DNA from 4 places in the Streptomyces sp. NPDC006711 genome. Region 4 is predicted to be linked to each of the others. Evidence: riboswitches for the same ligand, from Rfam matches in the RefSeq annotation. Region 4 holds a riboswitch; each other region holds the start of a gene.
The links. Region 4 has a riboswitch for cobalamin ahead of ACFYM2_RS20000 (ABC transporter substrate-binding protein). Riboswitches for the same ligand answer to the same signal wherever they lie in the genome.

Region 1: it holds a riboswitch for cobalamin, as region 4 does, so the genes downstream of both, ACFYM2_RS26960 (HoxN/HupN/NixA family nickel/cobalt transporter) here and ACFYM2_RS20000 (ABC transporter substrate-binding protein) in region 4, are expected to answer to the same signal.
Region 2: it holds a riboswitch for cobalamin, as region 4 does, so the genes downstream of both, ACFYM2_RS24125 (ribonucleoside-diphosphate reductase subunit alpha) here and ACFYM2_RS20000 (ABC transporter substrate-binding protein) in region 4, are expected to answer to the same signal.
Region 3: it holds a riboswitch for cobalamin, as region 4 does, so the genes downstream of both, ACFYM2_RS16635 (cobalamin biosynthesis protein) here and ACFYM2_RS20000 (ABC transporter substrate-binding protein) in region 4, are expected to answer to the same signal.

Annotation. Positions count from the first base shown of each region.
Region 1 covers NZ_JBIAGO010000016.1:107,755-111,028, forward strand. The annotation lists gene ACFYM2_RS26950 (hypothetical protein) at 1-303, shown strand, start outside; gene ACFYM2_RS26955 (hypothetical protein) at 473-727, shown strand; gene ACFYM2_RS26960 (HoxN/HupN/NixA family nickel/cobalt transporter) at 758-1,864, opposite strand; cobalamin riboswitch at 1,892-2,109, opposite strand; gene ACFYM2_RS26965 (ArsR/SmtB family transcription factor) at 2,284-2,673, shown strand; gene ACFYM2_RS26970 (hypothetical protein) at 2,714-2,995, opposite strand; gene ACFYM2_RS26975 (arsenate reductase family protein) at 3,114-3,274, shown strand, end outside.
Region 2 covers NZ_JBIAGO010000013.1:85,371-88,644, forward strand. The annotation lists gene mctP (monocarboxylate uptake permease MctP) at 1-375, shown strand, start outside; gene ACFYM2_RS24120 (Uma2 family endonuclease) at 437-1,021, opposite strand; cobalamin riboswitch at 1,124-1,264, shown strand; gene ACFYM2_RS24125 (ribonucleoside-diphosphate reductase subunit alpha) at 1,390-3,274, shown strand, end outside.
Region 3 covers NZ_JBIAGO010000007.1:62,502-65,775, reverse strand. The annotation lists gene ACFYM2_RS16640 (cobyric acid synthase) at 1-775, opposite strand, end outside; gene ACFYM2_RS16635 (cobalamin biosynthesis protein) at 757-1,713, opposite strand; cobalamin riboswitch at 1,808-1,949, opposite strand; gene ACFYM2_RS16630 (hypothetical protein) at 2,086-2,307, opposite strand; gene ACFYM2_RS16625 (anion permease) at 2,341-3,274, opposite strand, start outside.
Region 4 covers NZ_JBIAGO010000009.1:157,870-161,143, reverse strand. The annotation lists gene ACFYM2_RS20010 (amino acid permease) at 1-390, shown strand, start outside; gene ACFYM2_RS20005 (M67 family metallopeptidase) at 477-899, shown strand; cobalamin riboswitch at 992-1,139, shown strand; gene ACFYM2_RS20000 (ABC transporter substrate-binding protein) at 1,177-2,151, shown strand; gene ACFYM2_RS19995 (FecCD family ABC transporter permease) at 2,210-3,238, shown strand; gene ACFYM2_RS19990 (ABC transporter ATP-binding protein) at 3,235-3,274, shown strand, end outside.

The DNA of each region.
Region 1 (3,274 bases), on a different contig from region 4:
CGCGTCGCCGGGGTGAAGGCCGCCCGCGTGCACTACGAGGCGTCGCGGGCGATGAGCACGGAGCGCCGCGCGCTGAACTTGCTGCGGTGGTTCGGGCTCGACAAGGGCACCGCCGGCCAGCTGCGCTCCCGCACGATGGCGCACTCCATGCTCGACCGGTTCCGGACGATCGGCGGGCCGGTGGACGCGGCCGCCGACAAGGCCGTGCACCTCCTACTCGGTACTTGGCACGCTCGCGGGCGGGCTCGCGGCCGGCGTGGTGTGGGTCGCGCCGGCCTGGCTGCTCGGGCCGGATGTCGGTAGCTGACGCCTCCGGCACCGGACGTCGTACGGGCCGAGGCCCTGACGTACCGCTGTCCCGGCAGCGAGGGGCCCGCCCTGAAGAAGGACATTTTTGAGTGTGCAAGGGCGGAGTGCTCGTAGGCGCCGGAGTGGGCGGCCGCACGGCGTACCGACGCGTCGTCCCACCAGCGTGCTCGACGCCAGGGCCGAGCACCTTATCTTCCCCGGACTGCGGAACGTCGTCCGGAACCGCGTGGTGGTCCTGGTGGCCCGCCGCCTGGCGAACGTCGCGGTCGCCGACGGCATCGTCATCCTTGGCCGGGGCCGGATCATTCAGGAGAGCACCTTCGTCGAACACACCGCCGCCGACGGCCTGTTCAGGGCGTTGTGGCTCCCGCAGAACGACTGCGGGGTGCCGGGCCCGCGAACGCCCGGTAAGGGGTGAGGGACGGGGGCCGGGGCCGGGCCGGCTAGCTCACGCCCCCGTCCCCGCCCACTTCTGCTCCACCTTCCCCAGCCGCCAGTACGCCAGCGCCGCCGCCCAGACCACCACGAACAGGCCGACGATGACGAAGCCCACGTTGTCCAGGTCCAGGGCCGCGATCCAGCCGCTGACCGGGTCGGTGAGGTCGAACTTCTCGTGGATGACGCCGACCAGTTCGATGGTGCCGATGAAGAACGCGACGGCGATCGAGAGGCCGGTGATGGTGAGGTTGTAGTAGACCTTGCGCACGGGGTTGGAGAACGCCCACTGGTAGGCGAAGTTCATGAACGTGCCGTCCAGCGTGTCGAACAGGCTCATCCCCGCGGCGAACAGCAGCGGCAGGCACAGGATGGCGTACCAGGGCAGTCCGGCGGCGGCGCCCGTGCCGGCCATGACCATCAGGGTGACCTCGGTCGCGGTGTCGAAGCCGAGGCCGAAGAGGAAGCCGAGCGGGAACATCTGGCCCGGCCGCGAGATGGACTTGGTGAAGCGGCCCAGGACGCGGTTCATGAACCCCCGCGAGTCCAGGTGCGCTTCGAGCTCCTTCTCGTCGTACGCGCCCGACCGCATCGCGCGGAACACCTTCAGGATGCCGAACAGGGCGACGAGGTTGAGCGCGGCGATGAGGTAGAGGAAGGATCCGGAGGCTGTGGTTCCGAGGACGCCGAGCACCTGGTGGGTGTCGGACTTCTCGTTCATGATGGTGCCCGCGAGCTGTGCGCCGCCGGCCACCAGGGCCGCCATGATGACGACGACGCTGGAGTGGCCGAGCGCGAACCAGAAGCCCACGGACACCGGCCGCTTGCCGTCGGCCATCAGCTTGCGGGTGGTGTTGTCGATGGCCGCGATGTGGTCGGCGTCGAAGGCGTGCCGCATGCCGAGCGTGTACGCGGTGATGCCGAGGCCGATGCCGTACGTCTTGGCGCCGACCGCGTAGTGCGCGGGGGCCACCAGGAGGAAGAGGATGCCGAACGCGGCCACGTGCAGGGCGGCTATCACCGCGAGCAACAGGCCGGTGCGGACGGTGTCCTCGCGGCGCCAGTGGAAGGCCGGTGAGGCGGCGCCCGCCTCGGCGGACGTGGGGGTGGACAGGGTCATGCGGTCACGCTCCAGCACCTCGTGGATCACTTCGTGAGATGCCGCGGCCGGTCTCCTGGCTGACGGGTGGGTGCGACCGCCCCGGCCTTCCCAGCCAGGTGGATCCTGGCCAGTGGCCCGCGAGGGGACGGCTGCTCCCCCGTGGAACCGATGGGGGAACCCGATCACAGTGGCGAGGGCCGCTCCGGTTTCCCACCGGTCTTCCCGAACACCACGGCCAGGTCACCCTAGACGCTGGAGAGTTGCCCGCACAGCTGCACAGCTGTGCAGGTATCGAAGATCACACGGCGCGTCCGCCGCAGCCGGGCCTCGTGAGGACCGGGCCCCCGGGCGGACCGGGGCTCGAACGCGCACGGCCCGGCTCGGACGCGCACGGCCCGGGGCTCGGACGCGCACCGCGCTCCTGCGAGGATGCCGGTATGCATCTCGTCCCCGCCGACCGCGCCGGCCACCGCACCATCGACGGCCACCGCGTGTGTGACGCCATCGCCGCGATCGGCGACCCCGCGCGCGTACGCTCCTGGGCCGACCGCTTCTCGCTGCTCGCCGACCCCAACCGGCTCGCCCTGCTGCTCGCGCTGCGCCGGGCCGGACCGCTGGCCGTCTCCGACCTGGCCGTCGCGACCGGCATGCGCGACCCGGCCGTCTCGCAGGCGCTGCGTCTGCTGCGGGCCGCCGGCGCGGTCGCCGGCGAGAAGGACGGGCGGGTGGTGCGCTACCGGGTGGTGGACGAGGCGACCGCGCGCCTGTTGGACCAGTACGCGATGACGCCCTCGGGGACCGGCCCCGGCCACGCCTCGACGGCATGACCGGGACCGGATGCGGCGACGGACCGGCCGCCGCCGGTGATCAGCGGCCGTCGTAGATCAGCGCGCGCACCATCCGGCACGTCGTCTCCGACGGCGGGTGGACGCCGATGAGGGCGGCGACGGTCCGTATCGTGCGGTCGGGCGCCTGCTCGGGCCGGTAGACGCCCGTGTCGAGCAGCGCGACGGCCAGGCGCATGGCCTTCAGGCGGCGGTTGTGCGACTCGTACCACGCGCGCGGACGCCCGGCGGGCAGCGGCACTTTGCGAAGGGGCGCGAGGGACAGCTGTTTCGGAGCGCGCGAGGTGAGTACGGCAGCGGTCATGGGCATCCTCCTGGGCAGTCGGGAACCCTCACTTACTGCCTCGATTTTACTGGGCACCACTGACAATCGGCCCTGGCCAGCGGCGCTTTGGGGACGTACTGCGGGTACTCTCGCGGGCATGGAGATCTGGATCAACCCGGCCTGTTCGAAGTGCCGCGGCGCGGTGAGCCTGCTCGACGCGGAGGGCGCCGACTACGCGGTGCGCCGCTACCTCGAAGACGTGCCGTCCCCGGACGAGATCCGGGCCGTCCTGGACCGGCTCGGCCTCGAACCGTGGGA
Region 2 (3,274 bases), on a different contig from region 4:
ATCTGGATCCTCCAGACCTTCCCGGCCCTGGTCGGCGGCCTGTTCACGCGCTGGTTCCACCGCTGGGCGCTGCTCGCGGGCTGGGCGGTCGGCATGGTCTACGGCACGCTCGCCGCGTACGGGGTGGCCTCGCCCACGCAGAAGCACTTCGGCGGCTCCTCCAAGGAGATCCCGGGCATCGGCGAGATCGGCTACATCGGCCTCACCGCGTTCGTCCTGAACGTGGTGGTCACCGTGGTCCTCACCTTCGTCCTGCGCGCCGTGAAGGCCCCCGACGGCGTCGACGAGACCTCGCCTGAGGACTACACGGCGGACGCGGGCGACCCGGGCGTCGCAACCGAGCTGCCGCCGGCGACGGCGGGGGCGGCGCACTGAGGTTCCGCTGAACGACGAAGGGCCGTGGCACCCGGGGTGCCACGGCCCTTCGTCGTGTGGGTCAGCGCACCCAGTCCTTGAGCTGCTCGGTCTGGAGGGTGATCCCCACCGGCTCGGGAAGCTCGAGGTCCCGGCCGAAGGGGAGGGTGCGCACCGACGCGTACCGGTGGCCATCGGGCTCGCTGTATACGGAGACCTCGCACGCGGCCCGGTCGATCAGCAGATACAGGGGAATGCCGGTCTCGGCGTAAGCCTGCGGCTTCTCGACGTGGTCACGACGGTGCGTGTCGGAGTCCCACGAGGTCACCTCTACCACCATGAGGATCGATTCGGGGTCCACCCAGTCACCCTGTCCGACGAAGGCGTCGGATGGCGCGAGCGCCCCGTCCGGGATCGCTCGCCCCGCCCGGTACTGCTGAGCCTTGATCCCCTGCCCCGGATACAACCACAGCTCCGGCCGATGCTGTACGCAGATGCGCGTGAGCCACTGGATGATCCGCCCGTGGTCCCCGTCCGGCATGGCCTTGCTCCTGATGACCCCGTTGATGAATTCGAGCCGCGTCCCCTCCCTCTCACGGGCGGCTATGCGCGCGACGGCCTCGAAATCCTCCGTCAGCATGTGGGGCCGGTCAGTCGTCGCGGTCATGTCGGCTCGCCTCCTTCAGGGCTCTGTCACCGACGATAGCGGAGGCCCCTGACAGTCGGAGGCTGATCGGCCGACGACACAACATGTGGGGGGCGCCACCCACAGCGCCCCCCACATGTATGCTCGTCCTCGCTGTCGTCGCAGGGGAATCCGGTGCGAATCCGGAACTGTCCCGCAACGGTATGACTCGTACGGATACATACGGGTCGAGTCCGACAACCTGCCGACGGCGCTCCCGGTTCGACCGATCCGGGTGCCAGACGTCCGGGCCTCGCGGTTGGGCCGGTGGACGACGCGCTGAGGGCTGCCCCGACGCGCGCCGACGCCTCCCCCGAAGGCCCCGTGCCGAGCGAGGGAGTGCCCCCCACGTGACCATCGCCCCAGCGGATCCCGCTTCAGCGATCACCGATGAGCTCGCGGATGCCCCCGGGACCGCGCTGCTGCGGACCCTGACCGAGTTCACCGCCGACCTCCCGGACACCGACCCGGGCCGGGTCGCCGCCGCCGCGCTGCGGGGCCGCAACGCCCGTTCCGACGCGGCCGAGCTGCGCGAGCTGGCCACCGAGGCGGCCGCGGGGCTCATCTCCGAGGACCCGGCGTACTCCCGCCTCGCCGCCCGCCTCCTGACGGTCACCATCGCCGAAGAGGCCGCGAGCCAGGGCGCGGTGTCGTTCTCCGCCTCCGTCGAGACCGGTCACCGCGAGGGTCTGATCGCCGACCGCACCCTCGCGTTCGTCCGCGCCCACGCCGCCCGCCTGGACGCCCTGGTGGACGCCGCGCTCGCCGACGGCGCCGACGACCGCTTCGGCTACTTCGGCCTGCGCACCCTCTTCTCCCGCTACCTGCTGCGCCACCCGATCACCCGCAAGGTCGTCGAGACCCCCCAGCACTTCATGCTGCGTGTGGCGTCCGGCCTCGCCGAGGACGAGTCGGCGCGCGCCCTGGACGAAGTGGCGTCCCTGTACGGCCTGATGAGCCGCCTGGACTACCTGCCGTCCTCCCCCACGCTCTTCAACTCCGGCACCCGCCACCCCCAGATGTCGTCCTGCTACCTGCTCGACTCGCCGCTGGACGAGCTGGACTCCATCTACGACCGCTACCACCAGGTGGCGCGGCTCTCGAAGCACGCGGGCGGCATCGGACTCTCCTACTCCCGGGTGCGTGGGCGCGGTTCGCTGATCCGGGGCACCAACGGCCACTCCAACGGCATCGTCCCCTTCCTCAAGACCCTGGACGCCTCGGTCGCCGCGGTCAACCAGGGCGGGCGGCGCAAGGGCGCGGCCGCGGTGTACCTGGAGACCTGGCACTCCGACATCGAGGAGTTCCTTGAGCTGCGCGACAACACCGGCGAGGACCAGCGCCGTACGCACAACCTGAACCTCGCGCACTGGATCCCCGACGAGTTCATGCGCCGCGTGGACGCCGACGGCACCTGGTCGCTGTTCTCGCCGGCCGACGTGCCCGAGCTCGTGGACCTGTGGGGCGAGGAGTTCGACGCCGCCTACCGCAAGGCCGAGGCCGCCGGGCTCGCCCGCAAGACCATGCCCGCGCGCGATCTGTACGGCCGCATGATGCGCACCCTCGCGCAGACCGGCAACGGCTGGATGACGTTCAAGGACGCCTCCAACCGCACCGCCAACCAGACGGCTGAGCCGGGCCACACGGTGCACTCCTCCAACCTGTGCACCGAGATCCTTGAGGTGACCGACGACGGCGAGACGGCCGTGTGCAACCTCGGCTCGGTCAACCTCGGCGCGTTCGTGGACACCGAGTCCCAGGGCATCGACTGGGAGCGCCTTGACGACGCCGTCCGCACCGCGGTGACCTTCCTCGACCGGGTCGTCGACATCAACTTCTACCCGACCGAGCAGGCCGGCCGCTCCAACGCCCGGTGGCGCCCGGTGGGCCTGGGCGCGATGGGCCTCCAGGACGTCTTCTTCAAGCTGCGCCTGCCCTTCGACTCCCCCGAGGCGAGGGCCCTGTCGACGAAGCTGTCCGAGCGGATCATGCTGACCGCGTACGAGGCCTCCGCCGACCTCGCCGAGAGGTCGGGACCGCTGCCGGCGTGGGACAAGACCCGCACGGCGCGCGGCGTGCTGCACCCCGACCACTACGACGTCGAGCTGAACTGGCCGGAGCGCTGGGCCGCCCTGCGCGAGCGGATCGCCGCGGTCGGCATGCGCAACTCGCTGCTGCTCGCGATCGCCCCGACCGCGACCATCGCCTCCATCGCGGGCGTGTACGAGTGCATCG
Region 3 (3,274 bases), on a different contig from region 4:
CGGCGCCGCGCATCGACACCCTGAGCCCGTCCTCCTCGTCGATGCCGAGGCCGTGGGCGTAGGGCAGGATCCCGTAGGTGTGGCGTCCGGTGAGGCCGCGCAGCATTTCGATGCCGGGCTCAAGCAGCGTCACATCGCCCCGGAACTTGTTGACGACGTAGCCGGCGACCAGCGCCTGGTCCTCGGGGCTCAGGAGCGCCGTCGTGCCGAAGAACGAGGCGAAGACGCCGCCCCGGTCGATGTCGCCGACCACCACGACCGGCAGCCGGGCGGCCCGCGCGATGCCCATGTTGACGATGTCGGTGCGCCGCAGGTTGATCTCGGCCGGACTGCCCGCGCCTTCGCAGATCACGGCGTCATACGTGGCCCGCAGCTCGGCCAGGCAGTCCAGTACGGTGCCGAGCAGCGCCTCGCGGCCGCCCCGGTGCGGCGCGGTGGCGGACGCGGGGCCCGGGGACCCGAAGAACCCGCGGGCGCTCAGCTCGCCGACGGGCCTGCCCATCAGGACGACCTGGCTCGAGCGGTCGCTGCCGGGCTTGAGCAGCACCGGATTCATCAGCGCGCTCGGCTCCACCCGGGCGGCCTGTGCCTGCATCGCCTGGGCCCGGCCGATCTCCGCGCCCTCACGCGTGACGAACGAGTTCAGCGACATGTTCTGGCCCTTGAACGGCGCGACCTTGACGCCCCGGCGCACCAGCCACCGGCAGATCCCGGCCGTCACGACGCTCTTGCCCGCGTCCGATGTCGTGCCCGCGATCAGCAGCCCGCCACCCATGTACGTCCCTTCCTCACAGCGGCCCTCGTCGCCACGGCGGCGGCCAGCGTCAGCCAGCTGACCCGGCGCGAGAGCCGTACGGCCCGTTCGATGTCCGCGACGGTGACGGCCCGGCCCGGCGCGTTCAGGACCGGCCGATGCTCCATGCGCCCCGCGTAGGAGAGCGTGCCGCCGAGCCGCACGCCGAGCGCGCCGGCGAACGCGGCCTCGACCGGGCCCGCGTTGGGGCTGGGGTGGCGGCCCGCGTCGGCGCGCCAGGCCCGTACCGCGCCCCGGGGGTCGGGGCCCGCGAGCGCCGCGAGGACGGCGGTGAGCCGGGCACCCGGCCAGCCCGCCACGTCGTCGAGGCGTGCCGAAGCCCAGCCATATTTGCGGTACTTATCCGACTTGTGCCCGACCATCGCGTCCAGCGTGTTGACCGCCCGGAAACCCACGAGACCGGGCACGCCCGCGAGCGCGCCCCACACCAGGGCCCCGACGACGGCGTCGGAGGTGTTCTCGGCGACCGACTCGACCACCGCCCGCGCGACGCCGTCGGCGTCCAGGGACCGCGGGTCGCGGCCGCACAGATGCGGCAGGCGCTCGCGGGCCGCCGCCAGGTCGCCGGCGGCGAGCGCACCCCCGATGGCCCGGGCCTCGCGGCCGAGCGAGGTGCCGCCGACCACGGTCCAGGTGGCGGCGGCGGTCAGGGCCAGGCTCGCGCGGGGGCGGCCGCGCAGGGCACGGGAGAGGAGGGCCGCGCCAGCGGTGGCGCCGCCCGCGCAGATCAGGGTGTGCAGCGCGCCCCGGCCCCGGTGGTCGCGCCACAGCGCGCGCTCCACGGCGGCCGAGGCCCGGCCGAACGCGGCGACCGGATGGCCCCGGCGCGGGTCGCCGAGCAGGAGGTCGGCGACGAGACCGGCGGTGACGCCGTGGGCGAAGGTGCGATCGGCCCGCATGCTCAGCGCGCCGGGGCGTCGCGGAAGGGGCCGGAAAGTCTCGGTGGGCAGGCGCGCATGGCGGTGTGTCCTCACTCAGGGTGTCCGCGCCCTGGTTCGACGTGACCGGCGGTGAGAGTTCCTGGCTCGCGGGGATCGCTCCCCGGTGACAGTGGCGGGACCGCGCCGGATTCGCACCGGCTTCCTCTCCTGCCGCCGTAGCTGGCCGGTGCAGTCCACCACGGTCCGAGAACAGCCGTCAACTTGCCGTTGACCTGCGGCGCGAGAGCGTGTCCCGGCGCACACGCGAGCGCCCTCCGGCCGGGGGCCGAAGGGCGGTTCGCGGGGTGCGCGCGGCGCCGGGAAGTGCCCCGTGGGGCCCCGGGCGCCGGGTCAGGCGACGATCAGATGGATCCCGTACGCCACGGCCGCAGCGCAGAGCGCGAAGCAGGCGTACGCGGTGGTGCGGGCCACCAGCACGTTGCCGGATCCCGAGGTCGCGGCCTCCCGCTTGGCGAGGCCGACGACGCCGAGGGTGAACAGGCCCACCAGGCCGACGGTCACCGCGAGGCTGACGCCGAAGACGGAGCCGAGGGCCGCCCAGTCGATGTGCATGAGGATTCCTTACCTGTACCTGGTCGGTGCCGGTCAGACCGCGGCCGGGGTGGGCGGGTCGGCGGGGGCCACCGGGGCCGGGGCCTGGATCGTGGCCCTGAGGTCGCCGACCGCGAGGTCGGCGGCGGAGAGCAGGACGCCGGTGGGCGGCGGGGAGACGGCGGCGATCGCGGTGGTGATGACACCGGCGGGCTCTGCGTCGGCCGGAGCGGTCTTGTCGGCGGTGACGTCGGCGGTGACGTCGTCGTGGCCGACCGGCCGGCGGCGCGAGAGCTTCCAGATGATGCCCGAGCCGGCGATCAGGAGGACGGCGACGGCGGCGATGCCCCAGGGGCCCTGCTGGGTCAGGAACTCCGCGCCCGCTCCGACGACGGCGGCGGCCGGGAGCGTCAGGATCCAGGCGACGGCCATCCGGGTCGCGGTGGACCAGCGGACCACACCGCCCTTGCGGCCGAGGCCCGCGCCCATGACCGAGCCGGAGCAGACCTGGGTGGTGGAGAGCGAGAAGCCGATGTGCGAGGAGGCCAGGATAACGGTGGCGGCGCCGGTCTGGGCGGCGAAGCCCTGCGGCGGGCGCAGCTCGGTCAGGCCCTTGCCCAGGGTGCGGATGATGCGCCAGCCGCCGAGGTAGGTGCCAAGGGCGATGGCCAGGCCCGCCGAGACGATGACCCACAGCGGGGGGTTGGCGCCCGGGTGCAGCACGCCGCCGGTGACCAGGGCGAGGGTGATGATGCCCATCGTCTTCTGGGCGTCGTTGGTGCCGTGGGCGAGCGAGACGAGACCGGCCGAGGCGATCTGGCCCACGCGGTAACCCTTGGCGGTGGCCTTCTCGTCGGTGTTCCGGTTGAGCCGGTAGGTGAGCCTGGTGGCCAGCATCGCGGCGATGCCGGCGACGACCGGGGCGGCGACGGCGGGCAGCAGCACCTTGGTGACGACGGTGGAGCCGTGGACCGAGGACCAGCCGGCC
Region 4 (3,274 bases):
CTGGTGGGCACCTCGGTCTCCGCCGGGCTCATGCTGGTCGGTGTCTGGATCAACTACGTCGCGCCCGGCAAGGCCTTCGACTACGTCGTCTCCTTCGCCACGATCTCCGGCATGTGGGCCTGGATCATGATCCTGGTCTGCCAGATCCGCTACCGCGCCAAGTCCGACCGCGGCGAACTGCCGCAGTCCACCTTCCGCGCCCCCGGAGCCCCGTGGACCAGCTGGTTCGCGCTGCTCTTCATCGGCATGGTCATCGTCATGATGGGCATCGACAAGGACTCCCGCGTCTCGCTGTACTGCGCGCCGCTGTGGGCCCTGATCCTGGGCGTCTCCTACCTGGTCCTCAAGGCCAAGAACCCCGAGAACAAGGCGTTCGCCAAGCGCGTCTGACCCCGCTGACCGGCACGTTCTCACCATGTGGGCCGCCGCGTATCGCCACTCGATACGCGGCGGCCCCTTTGCTTATCCTTGCCGACATGCTGACCCTCACCCAGGCCCTGTACGACCAGCTCGTCGCGCACGCCCGCGCCGACCACCCCGACGAGGCGTGCGGTGTGGTCGCGGGCCCGGCCGGCACCGGCCGCCCCGAGCGCTTCATCCCCATGCTGAACGCGGCCCGCTCGCCCACGTTCTACGAGTTCGACTCGCAGGACCTCCTCAAGCTCTACCGCGAGATGGACGACCGCGACGAGGAGCCGGTGATCGTCTACCACTCCCACACCGCGACCGAGGCCTACCCCTCGCGCACCGACGTGTCCTACGCCAACGAGCCCGGCGCGCACTACGTCCTGGTGTCCACTGCGGACACCGACGGCGCGGGCGAGTTCCAGTTCCGCTCGTACCGCATCGTGGACGGTGTGATCACGGAGGAAGACGTCAAGGTCGTCGAGGCCTACTGAGCCAGGCCCACTGAGCCAGGCCTACTGAGTCACCCCCGGGCGCCGTGACGGATGGCGCGTACCGATCGAAATTCGCGCATATCGAAATTCGCGCATACTGTCCGTACGAAATTTTGATCATCGGGCGGCAGGACCCAGGAAGCCGGTGCGAATCCGGCACGGTCCCGCCACTGTGACCGGCCCCGGGGGACCCCCCTCGGAGCCGGAAGCCAGGAACTGACCTGCCGCCTTCTCCCATCGACAGGGGACGTGGAAATCCCCTTGGAGGAGCGCAGCCATGCTCTGGCGCCGCGCGGCACTCGCCGCCGCCCTGCTGTTCCCGCTCGCCGCGTGCACGACGCGGCCGCAGCCCGAGGCCACGGGCGCTACGGCCCCCGGCTTCCCGTACACCGTCACCAACTGCGGCGTGCGCACCACGTTCACCGCGCCTCCCAAGCGGGCCGTCACGATGAACCAGCACGCCACCGAGGTGATGCTGGAGCTCGGCCTCGCCAAGTCCCTTGCCGGGACGGCCTACTTGGACGACAAGGTACTGCCGAAGTACGAGGCGGCCTACCGCTCGGTCCCGGTCCTGGCCGCCGAGTACCCCTCCTACGAAAAGCTCCTGGCCGCCGGCCCCGACTACGTCTACGGCGGTTACGCCTCGGCCTTCGCCGCGGGCGAGGGCCGAAGCCGCGAAGCCCTCGCCAAGAGCGGCATCAAGTCCCGCCTCAACGTGGAGAACTGCCCCCGCGCCGACGCGACCACGATGGACGACGTGTACGAGGAGGTCACCGAGGTCGGCCGCACCTTCGGGGTGCCCGAGCGGGCCCAGACGTGGATACGCTCGGCCCAGGAGGCCAACGAGCGTACCCGGACGGCGCTTTCGGGCCGGGAGCCGGTGCCGGTGTTCGTCTACGACAGCGGCGACAAGACGGCGTTCACGGCCGGCGGCAAGGGCATCGGCAACGACATCGTGACGCGGGCGGGCGGACGCAACATCTTCGCCGACGACCTGAAGACGGCCTCCTTCGGCGACGCGAGCTGGGAGGACGTGGTGGCCCGCGCCCCGAAGACCATCCTCATCCTGGACTACGGCGGCACGAGCGTGGAGGCCAAGAAGAAGCGCCTGCGCGACGACCCGGCGCTCGCCTCGGTGCCCGCCGTCAAGAACAACAGCTTCGCGGTCCTCGCGCTGTCCGACATGGTGACGGGCGTACGGGCCCCGGACGCGGTGGCCAAGCTGGCCGCGCAGCTCGGGGCGGGAGCATGAGGGGGCGCCACCACGCGGGCCCGCAGCCCCGTCCCGCCGGTCGAGAAGGAGCCCGCCGGTGACCCCCCGCCGGCGCTACCTCGCGCTGCTCGGCGGCCTGACCCTCGTGCTCCTGGCCGGCGCCACCGCCGGGCTCGCGCTCGGCTCGGTACGGATACCGGCGGGCGAGGTGTGGGCCATCGTCACCGGCGCCGCCGAACCCGGCCCCTACCGCACCATCGTGCTGGACGTCAGAGCCCCCCGGGTCGTGCTCGGCGCGGTCACCGGCGCCGGTCTCGCCGTCATCGGCACCACCCTCCAGGCCCTCGTGCGCAATCCGCTCGCCGATCCCTTCCTGCTGGGCGTCTCCAGCGGAGCCTCCGCGGGGGCCGTCGCCGTGATCGTCCTCGGGGCCGGCGCCGGGGTGGCCACCACCGTCGCCCTGCCCGCCGCCGCCTTCGCCGGAGCCCTCACCGCCCTCGTCCTCGTCTACGCGCTCGCCCGGCGCGCCGGCTCCCTGGCGGGCGGGCGCCTGGTGCTGGCCGGGGTCGCCGTCTCCTACGTCCTGTCCGCGCTCACCAGCCTGATCCTGGTCACATCGGCCAGCGCCGAACACGTCACGGAAGTCCTGCACTGGACACTCGGCGGACTCGGCGGCGCCCGCTGGGACATGCTCGCTCTGCCCGCGCTCGCCCTCGCCGCGGGCACCCTGCTCCTGATCGCCCTGGCCCGCCCGCTGGACCTGCTGCTCGTCGGCGAGGAGGGCGCCACCGTGCTCGGCCTCGACACCGGGCGCTTCCGCGCGGCCGCCTTCGTGCTGGCATCGCTGCTCACCGGCGTCCTCGTCGCGTACACCGGGTCGATCGGCTTCGTCGGCCTGATGGTGCCGCACGCCGCCCGCATGGCCGTCGGCGCCGCCCACCGCGCCCTGCTGCCCGTCGCGGCCCTGGGCGGCGCCGCCTTCCTCGTCCTGGCCGACCTGGCGGCCCGCACGGTCGCCGCGCCCCAGGACATCCCCGTCGGCGTCCTCACCGCGCTCACCGGCGGCCCCTTCTTCCTGTGGATGCTGCGCGGACACGGCGCCCGCGCGGAAGGCGGCCCCGCATGACCACGCTGCGCGCCCAATCGCTCTCGTACACCACCC